One region of the Allobosea sp. 2RAB26 genome, then DNA from elsewhere that is predicted to be linked to it. Evidence: predicted binding sites of a transcription regulator. Region 1 holds the regulator's gene; each other region holds the start of a gene.

Region 1 (3,270 bases):
GAACGAGCTGCGCTCGCGCGTCGGCATGGTGTTCCAGAAGCCGACGCCTTTCCCGATGTCGATCTACGACAATGTCGCATTCGGCATCCGCCTCTACGAGAAGCCGCCGAAATCCGAGCTCGATGACCGCGTCGAAGGTGCGCTGCGCCGCTCCGCGCTCTGGGACGAGGTCAAGGACAAGCTGAAGACCTCCGGCATGGGCCTGTCCGGCGGCCAGCAGCAGCGCCTCTGCATTGCGCGGACCATTGCCCAGAAGCCGGAAGTCATCCTGTTCGACGAGCCGACCTCGGCGCTCGATCCGATCTCGACCGGCAAGATCGAGGACCTGCTCGAGCAGCTCAAGACCGACTTCACCATCGTCATCGTCACCCACAACATGCAGCAGGCGGCGCGCATCTCGCAGTACACCGCCTTCATGTATCTCGGTGAGGTGATCGAATTCGACGCCACCAACACCATTTTCATGAACCCGCACAAGAAGCAGACGCAGGACTACGTCACCGGCCGCTTCGGCTGAACCGGCGCCCAGCCTTCCAACTGCTTTGCCGACAAAGGATACGCCGCGATGACTGATCACATCGTCCGCTCATATGATGCCGATCTCGAGGGGATCCGCCGCAGCCTGGCCGAGATGGGGGGCATGTCGGAGCGCATGCTCGGCGATTCGACAGTCGCCCTGGTGCGCCGCGACACCGGGCTGGCACAGAAGGTCATCAGCGCCGACCAGCGCCTCGACAATCTGCAGCGCGAGGTAGAGGAGAAGGCGGTGCTCACCATCGCCCGGCGCCAGCCGCTCGCCAACGACCTGCGCGAGCTGATCTCCGCCATCCGCATCGCCGCCGATATCGAGCGTGTCGGCGATCTCGCCAAGAATATCGCCAAGCGCGCGGTCGCCATCTCCGGCCAGTTCCAGCCGCCGTCGCGCGCGGTCGTCGGCCTCGAGCATATGAGCCGCCTGGTTCAGGCCCAGCTCAAGGACGTGCTCGACGCTTACGCCGTCAGCAACGAGCAGAAGGCCATGGAGGTCTGGCGCCGCGACGATGAGATCGACGCGCTCTATACCTCGCTCTTCCGCGAGCTGCTCACCTATATGATGGAAGACCCGCGCAACATCACCTTCTGCACGCATCTCCTGTTCTGCGCCAAGAATGTCGAGCGCATCGGCGACCACACCACCAACATCGCCGAGACGATCCACTATCTCGTCACGGGCGAAGCCTTGGACGCAGCCCGCCCGAAGCTCGACACGACCAATATCCTTCTGGACGCCGCCACCGGTGAGTGACCGGCGCCCGACACCTTTGGGACCGAGTGAGACATGCCTGCACGCATCCTGATCGTTGAGGACGAAGAGCCGCTGACCCTGTTGCTGCGCTACAATCTCGAAGCCGAGGGCTTCGAGGTCGACAGCGTCGCGCGTGGCGACGATGCCGAGCTGCATCTGCGCGATCATACGCCGGACCTCGTGCTGCTCGACTGGATGCTGCCGGGCCTTTCCGGCATCGAGCTCTGCCGGAGGCTGCGGACCCGTCGCGATACCGAGCGGGTGCCGATCATCATGCTCACCGCCCGCGGCGAGGAAACCGAGCGTGTGCGCGGCCTCGCCACCGGGGCCGACGACTATGTCGTCAAGCCGTTCTCGCTGCCCGAGCTGATCGCCCGCATCCAGGCGTTGCTACGCCGCGCCAAGCCGGGTCATGTCGCCGGCCTGTTGGCCGCCGGCGATCTCGAACTCGACCGCACCACCCGCCGTGTCCGCCGCTCAGGCAGCGAGCTGCATCTCGGCCCGACCGAGTTCCGCCTGCTCGAATTCCTGATGCAGGCGCCGGGGCGGGTCTATTCCCGGGCCCAGCTGCTCGACGCGGTCTGGGGCCGCGACGTCTATATCGACGAGCGCACCGTCGACGTCCATGTCGGCCGGCTGCGCAAGGCGATCACTCCTGACAACGCCAAGGACCCGCTGCGGACCGTGCGCGGTGCCGGCTATGCCTTCGACGAGACCTTTGCGCGGAGCTGAGACTTGGATCATCGGGGACTTGGATCATCGGGCCGGATATCGAATCCGCCCGACGATCTAACCGTCTATGGTTGCATCGGCCTTCCCGAAAACCGCAATCCACCTTTCGGGCCGATACCCTAGCGCGGCCCTGCGATGATGATCGCCGCGCCGGCGAGGCAGATCAGCCCACCGATAATGTCCCAGCGGTCGGGGCGAAAGCCTTCCACGGCCCAGAGCCAGACGAGCGAACTGACGATGTAGACGCCGCCATAGGCGGCATAGGCCCGTCCGGCGGCTTCGCTCTCCGCCAGCGTCAACAGCCCGGCGAACAGGGCGAGCGAAAACAGTCCGGGTACGAGCCACCAGACCGGCTTGCCGAGCCGGAGCCAGCCCCAGAACGCGAAACAGCCGGCGATTTCGAGAATGGCTGCGCCGAGATAAGCGGCGATGGTCGGCATGGTTCGTCCCTGTCGATGGCCTTCGGGGCGGGATTACCCTTGACCGCAGGGCGCGCTGACGGCAAGCCGGACCGATGCCCACACATCACGTCGCCATCATTGGAGCAGGGCCCTCCGGGCTGATCGCGGCCGAGCGCCTCGCGGCAGCCGGGGACACCGTCACGATCTACGATCGCATGCCCTCTCCGGCCCGCAAATTCCTGCTGGCCGGGCGCGGCGGATTGAACCTCACCCATTCCGAATCGCTCGACGGCTTCCTGCCCCGCTATCGCGATGCGCAAGCCTGGCTGGAGCCGGCCATTCGCGCCTTCCCGCCACAATCCCTGCGCGACTGGGCCGATGCGCTCGGGCAGGACACGTTCGTCGGCAGCAGCGGCCGCGTCTTCCCGCGCGCCATGAAGGCCTCGCCCTTGCTGCGGGCATGGCTGCGCCGGCTCGAGGGCCTCGGTGTCAGCTTCGCGCCTGGTCATCGCTGGACCGGCTGGAGCGCGGCGGGAGCTCTGACGTTACGGCACCGCGATGGCGCCGAGGTCGAGGTGCGGCCCGACGCGACGCTGCTCGCGCTCGGCGGCGCGAGCTGGCCACGGCTGGGTTCGGATGGTGGCTGGGCGCCCTTGCTGGCGGCGCGCGGAATTGCGATTGCGCCGCTGCGCCCGGCCAATGGCGGCTTCACGGTCGATTGGTCCCAGACCATGCGAGAGCGTTTTGCCGGAGTACCGTTGAAACGCATCGTCCTGAGCTTCGGCGGCCAATCCGTGCCCGGCGAGGCGATGATCGATGCGACGGGTCTGGAAGGCGGCGCGGTCTATGCAC
Region 2 (3,270 bases), on a different contig from region 1:
GAAGCCGCCGCCCGGCGTGTCGCGATCCTTGATCGGAGCAAACATGGTGCCGAGATAGAGCGCCGCGCCATCGGGATACTGATGGTTGCGATTGAGCATCTGCGCAGCAAGATCAGCCGGGTCGCGGCTGATCTTTGCGATCGAGGACGAGCCTTCGAGCCTGAAGCCGTCCTCGCCCTCGACCGTCAGCGTCACGGTTGTCCTGCGGACATGGTCGAGCGAGAAGCCGGCGTCGAAGAAGCGGATGAAGGGACCGACCGCTGCCGCTGCATTGTTGTCCTTGGCCTTGCCGAGCAGCAGCGCCGAACGGCCCTCGACGTCGCGCAGATTGACGTCATTGCCGAGCGTTGCTCCGACGATGGCGCCGGTCGAGGCGACGATCAGCACGATCTCCGGCTCGGGATTGTTCCAGGTCGAGGCCGGGTGCAGGCCGGCATCGACACCGGTGCCGACGGCCGACATCGGCGGCGCCTTGGTGAAGATCTCGGCATCCGGCCCGATACCGACCTCGAGATACTGGCTCCAGGCTCCCTGCTTGATCAGCACGTCCTTGAGATGCATCGCCTCGGGCGAGCCGGGCTTCAGCTTCGAGAGATCGTCACCGATGAGCTTGCCGATCTCCTCGCGGATCGTGGCGGCGGCGGCCGGGTTGCCCCGCGCCTTCTCCTCGATCACGCGCTCCAGCATCGAAACCGCGAAGGTCACTCCGGCGGCCTTGACCGCCTGCAGGTCGAGCGGTGCGAGCAGCCAGGGCTTCGTCGCATCGCGACGCGAAGGCGGCGTGTTTGCAAGGATGTCGGCGAGCGTCCCGATGGGCTGGCCCTTGGCGGCGCGCAGGGCGGCTGCGGGATCGGCCGTCTCGCAGAGATCGCGCATCGTGGCGAAGGCAGCGGTGATATCCACAAGTTCATCACCGCGCAGAACAACGACCGCGGGACCGGCGACGTCCGGGCGCCAGACCCGGCCAGCGAGCGCGGCGGCTGCGGCGTCCGCCGGCAAAGTGTTCCGTGGCGTCAGGGCAAGCTCGGGCATGATCGATCGTCCGTTGGTGGAATTGTCACGTTGAAAGTCGCAGGCGAGAACAGCCGCTTCGCAGCCAATGTGCAAGAGTGCAGGGACGCGGATCAGACATGGCGCACATGTCGTGCGATTGTCATTGAAACGTCACCTGTTCTTCATGCTAGCTTGCGCACCAACGACAAGAGCCGCCCGCACGAGCGGGGCATAAGGGAGAGATAGATGACATCCAGATCGCGCTTGATGATTTCGGCCGCGGTGTTGACGCTGGCCGGTGCGGCTCCGGCCGTCGCGCAGACAGAGATCCAGTGGTGGCATGCGCTGACCGGCGCCAATAACGACGTTGTCGTAAAGCTGGCCGAGGAATTCAACGCCTCCCAGAAGGAATACAAGGTCGTTCCGGCCTATAAGGGCTCCTATCCCGACACGCTGAATGCCGGCGTCGCCGCCTTCCGCGCCGGAACCGCGCCGCACATCCTGCAGGTCTTCGAAGTCGGCACCGGCACGATGATGTCGGCCAAGGGCGCGGTGAAGCCCGTGCACGAACTGATGAAGGAAGCCGGCGAGCCTTTCGATCCCAAGGCTTATTTGCCGGCGATCACCGGCTACTACTCGACCGCCAAGGGCGACATGCTCTCCATGCCGTTCAACTCGTCGAGCATGGTGATGTGGTACAACAAGGACGCCTTCAAGAAGGCGGGCCTGAACCCGGACGCCCCGCCGAAGACCTGGCCAGAAGTCTTCGAGGCCGGGAAGAAGCTGAAGGCCGCCGGATATGACAAGTGCGGCTTCACCAATGCCTGGGCGACCTGGGCCAATATCGAGCAGTTCGGTGCCTGGCACAACATCCCGATCGCGACCAAGGCGAATGGTCTCGATGGTTTCGACACCGTCCTCAACTTCAACAGCCCGCTCTTCCTGAAGCACTGGACCAACCTGGTCGAGCTGCAGAAGGACAAGACCTACGATTACTCCGGCCGCACCAATAACGGTGAAGGCCGCTTCACCTCGGGCGAATGCCCGATCATGCTGACCTCGTCGGGCTTCTTCGGCAACGTCAAGGCCAATGCCAAGTTCGACTGGGCCAACGCCGCGATGCCGTACTATCCGGAAGCGGCCGGGGCACCGCAGAACTCGATCATCGGCGGCGCTTCGCTGTGGGTGATGGGCGGCAAGAAGGCTGACGAATACAAGGGCGTCGCCAAGTTCTTCACCTTCCTGTCCGATGTCGACCGCCAGGTGAAGCTGCACACCGAGTCCGGTTATCTGCCGATCACCAAGGCCGCCTATGCCAAGGTCAAGGACTCGGGCTTCTACAAGGACAAGCCCTATCTCGAGACGCCGCTGCTGGAACTCAACAACAAGGAGCCGACCGAGAATTCGCGCGGCCTGCGCTTCGGCGGCCTGGTCCAGATCCGCGACATCTGGTCGGAAGAGCTCGAAGCGGCGCTGAACGGCCAGAAGACACCGAAGGCTGCGCTTGACGCCGCCGTCGAGCGTGGCAATCAGGCACTGCGTCAGTTCGAACGGACCGCCTCGCGCTGAACCGGCTACGATCCAGAGCCGGGGCATTCCGCCCCGGCTTTTCTCTTGCTTCACGGGCTGCATGCAGAAGAACGCCTATTTCCGGAGCCTGACGATCCCGCTCCTGCTGCTCCTGCCGCAGCTCGCGATCACGGTCGTGTTCTTCTATTGGCCCGCAAGCCAGGCGGTCTGGCAGTCCTTCCTGCTGGAAGACGCCTTCGGGACGTCGACCCAGTTCGTCTGGTTCGAAAACTACCAGAGCCTCTTTTCCGATCCGGGTTACTTCAAGGCGCTGCGCAACACCGCGATCTTCTCGACCTTTGTCTGCGTGTTCTCGCTCTCGATCGCGCTGCTCTTTGCCGTCATGGCCGACCGCCAGATCCGCGGCGCGGAGATCTACAAGACCCTGCTGATCTGGCCCTATGCCGTGGCTCCCGCCATTGCCGGCGTGCTCTGGATCTTCATGTTCGATCCCTCGCTCGGCATGCTCGCGCGTGGACTGCAGAACCTCGGCATCGCCTGGAATCCCCGGCTCAACGGCAATGACGCCATGACGCTGGTCATCCTCGCCGCGACCTGGAAGCAGATCAGCTATAATTTCCTGTTCTTCCTCGCCGGGCTGCAATCGATCCCCAAGAGCGTGATCGAGGCGGCGGTGATCGACGGCGCGCGGCCGATGCGCCGCTTCTGGACCATCATCTTCCCGCTGCTCTCGCCGACGACGTTCTT
Region 3 (3,270 bases), on a different contig from region 1:
TATGCGTCGTCGAGACGGGGATGCCGAGATAGGTCGCCATGAACAGCGTGATCGCGCCACCCGTCTCCGCGCAGAAACCTTGCTGGGGTGAAAGCCGGGTGATCTTCGAGCCCATGGTGTGAACGATCCGCCAACCTCCACAGAGCGTGCCGAATGCCATGGCCGCCTGGCAGGAGATGACGACCCAGAACGGCACCGAGAACGTCTCGCCCATCATGCCATGCGAGAACAGCAGCACCGCAATGATGCCCATCGTCTTCTGCGCATCATTCGCCCCGTGTCCGAGCGAGTAGAGCGAAGCCGAAACGAACTGCAGCAGCCGGAAGGTGCTGTCGACCTTGATAGGGGCCACGCGCAGGAACACCCAGGAGACGATCAGGACGAGGACCAGCGCCAGGGCGAAGCCGATGGCCGGAGACATGAAAATCGCGACGAAGGTCTTGCCGAGCCCCCACCAGACGATCGACGAGAAGCCAGCCTTGCTCAGCCCGGCCCGACCAGTCCGCCGATCAGTGCATGCGACGAACTCGACGGAATGCCTGCAATCCACGTGACGACATTCCAGACGATGGCGCCGGTCAGGGCACCGAAGATGACACGGTCATCGACGATGGCGGTCTGGACAATGCCGGACCCGACGGTCTCGGCGACATGCAGGCCGAAGAACAGGAACGCGATGAAATTGAAGAAGGCAGCCCAGAACACCGCCCAGCGCGGCGCCAGAACCCTGGTCGAGACGATGGTCGCGATCGAATTGGCCGCATCGTGAAGTCCGTTCAGGAAATCGAACAGAAGCGCGACAGCGATCAGGAAGACCAGGGCAAAGGCGACGCTTGAGAAATCCACCGGGTCAACCGCCTAGAGATGTTCGAGGACGATACGGCTGACGCGCTTGGCGACATCCTCGAAACGGTCCACCACCTTCTCGAGATGATCGTAGATCTCTGCGCCGACGATGAAACCCATCGTGTCCGAGGTCTGGTGCGCCTTGAACAACGCCTTCAGGCCCTGGTCGTGCAGTTCGTCGGATCGCTCCTCGATGGCCCGGATATCCTTGGCGAGTGCGCCGATCGAAATCGCATGTTTCTTGATGTCGCGCAGCATCGGCAGCAGCACGACGACGCGCTCGGACGCCTGGACGATGACCGCCCCGAGTTCCTTCATGCAGGGCTCGAAGCTCGTAACCTCGAACAGCGTGATCGCCTTTACGGTCTTCTGCATCTGGTCGATGGCATCGTCCATCGAACCGATCAGCTCCTCGATATCGCCACGGTCGAAGGGCGTGATGAAGGTGCGGCCGACTTCCAGCATCACCTCCGCGGCGATCTCGTCAGCGCGATTTTCCTGGAAAAGCACCTCGGTGCAACCTGCCTCCACCGGGGTTTCGCCCCTGAGCAGGCCGTTCAGGGCCGCGGCACCTGCTACCAATGTCCTGGAATGGCTCTCGAACAGGTCGAAGAACTTGGGCTCCTTGGGCAGGAGCTTCTGAAACCAGCCGAGCATCGGCGCCTCGTTATGTCATCGATCCGTCACAATCGCGATAGGCGGTTGGTATATCGCTGTAAAGCGGCATGCGCGATCGCACGGGGCCTAATCCCGAGGGCGGCCGTCGCTAGGTGATTGAGAGGGAAATGGTGGGCCGGGCCGGATTCGAACCGGCACCGGCGCTGTTATGAGCAGCGAGCTCTAACCGTTGAGCTACCGGCCCACTCTTCGCCTAACACCCTCGCCTTCTGTCCCGCAAGACCCCAGCACGGCCCGAAAACGGAAACGGCCCCACTGCGTCTCGCGAGCGGGGCCGTTGCCAGGGTGGATGAAGGGGGCAGCGCTCAGGCCGCCCGGGCGACCGACGTCCCGCCGTGCCCGGCGACGTGCCCCTCGCGGAACTGGAAGCGCCCGATATGCTCGGTCAGCGCGCGGGTCTGCTCATCCGTCAGCGCGAGCGCGGCGTTCGTCTCCTCGACCAGCGCAGCATTCTGATGCGCCATCGTGCCGATGCCGTCGATCTCGTTGTTGATGGCGGAAACGTCGCTTGCCTGGCTCCGCGCCGTTTGCGAGATGCCGTTCATCAGTCCGGAGAGATCGTTGACCGAGGACACAATGCTCTCGAACATCGCCGAGGTCTCCTCGACGAGGCCGACACCGACTGCGACATCGCCATGCGCGGCCTCGACCAGGCGCTTGACGTCATTCGAGGCATCCGCCGAACGCTTGGCGAGACTGCGCACCTCGGCCGCGACCACCGCGAAACCGCGACCGCTGTCGCCGGCGCGCGCCGCCTCCACTGCCGCATTGAGCGCCAGCAGGTTGGTCTGGAAGGCGATCTCGTCGATCATCGAGATGACTTCCGAGATCTTGTCCGACGACGCGCGGATGCGGCGCATCGCGTCCAGCGCCGAGGCGACAACCTTTTCGCCCTGCTGGGCACGCTGCTCGGCGCTCTCGGCCATGCCCATGGCCTGCGAGGCCTCGTCGGCCGTCTTCTTCACGGTGCCCGCGAAGGCGCCGAGCTGATTGGTCGCCATCGAGACAGCGTTGCTTTCTTCCGTCGTACGCTCGGCGAGGTCGGTGACCCCGTCGAGAATCTCGCTGGTCGCACTGCGCACGGCCGAAACCGTATCCGAAAGACGCGCGAGCGTGCTTTCGAACTCTTCGGCGAGGCCGTTGGCGCCGTCCTTGAGCTCGGCGAAAGCGCCGTGATAGCTGCCCTCGACCCGGGTCGAGAGCTGGCCAGCCGACAGTTCGGCCAGCACTTCGCAGGTTTCCGAGAGCCCAGCCTGGACGGTTTCGAGCAGGGCATTGACGGAACCCGCAAGCGCGTTGAGCTCCGCATCGGCGAAGCTTGCCGAGACGCGGCGGCTGAAGTCGCCGGCGGCCGCGGCCTCGACCACCTGGCCGAAGGCTTCCCCCAGCTCCTGCATCATCTCACGACGGCGCTGCTGCGCCAGGGCCTCGTCCTCGATCTTCGCAGCTTCGGCGGCTCGCAGCGCCAAGGCATTGTCGCGGAACAGCAGCACGCTGCGCGCAATGTCCGAGATCTCGTCATTGCCCTTGGTCTCGACGGTTGCGTCCAGCTGCCCATCGGCAATGGCCCGTGTCGCCGTCCACAGCTTGTTGAGACGGCCGACGATCATCGGGCGGACATAGAAGAGCGAGAGCGCCAGCGCGACGAGCAGCGAGCCGAGGCCGATTGCGCCGAGCCACCACTTGCTGTCCTCGATCAGGTTGCCGGTCGACGTGCCCGCGGAATGCGCCTCGTCACGAGCCGCC

What was found. Region 1 encodes PhoB, which activates phosphate uptake and scavenging genes when phosphate is short. Its sites were predicted from a motif close to TGTCATNNANCTGTCAT; they were not measured.
Region 2: a site for PhoB is predicted at 1,141-1,157, ahead of ugpB (sn-glycerol-3-phosphate ABC transporter substrate-binding protein UgpB). Genes of this name have one in related genera too.
Region 3: a site for PhoB is predicted at 1,517-1,533, ahead of AB4118_RS08845 (DUF47 domain-containing protein). Genes of this name have one in related genera too.

The regions. Positions count from the first base shown of each region.
Region 1 is NZ_JBFRGS010000007.1:330,174-333,443, forward strand. It holds gene pstB (phosphate ABC transporter ATP-binding protein PstB) at 1-517, shown strand, start outside; gene phoU (phosphate signaling complex protein PhoU) at 566-1,285, shown strand; gene phoB (phosphate regulon transcriptional regulator PhoB) at 1,319-2,017, shown strand; gene AB4118_RS16675 (YnfA family protein) at 2,137-2,457, opposite strand; gene AB4118_RS16680 (TIGR03862 family flavoprotein) at 2,532-3,270, shown strand, end outside.
Region 2 is NZ_JBFRGS010000006.1:522,652-525,921, forward strand. It holds gene AB4118_RS15015 (fumarylacetoacetate hydrolase family protein) at 1-1,032, opposite strand, end outside; gene ugpB (sn-glycerol-3-phosphate ABC transporter substrate-binding protein UgpB) at 1,261-2,562, shown strand; gene ugpA (sn-glycerol-3-phosphate ABC transporter permease UgpA) at 2,624-3,270, shown strand, end outside.
Region 3 is NZ_JBFRGS010000004.1:177,000-180,269, forward strand. It holds partial or broken gene AB4118_RS08840 (inorganic phosphate transporter) at 1-846, opposite strand, end outside; gene AB4118_RS08845 (DUF47 domain-containing protein) at 859-1,503, opposite strand; tRNA gene AB4118_RS08850 (tRNA-Ile) at 1,633-1,708, opposite strand; gene AB4118_RS08855 (methyl-accepting chemotaxis protein) at 1,830-3,270, opposite strand, start outside.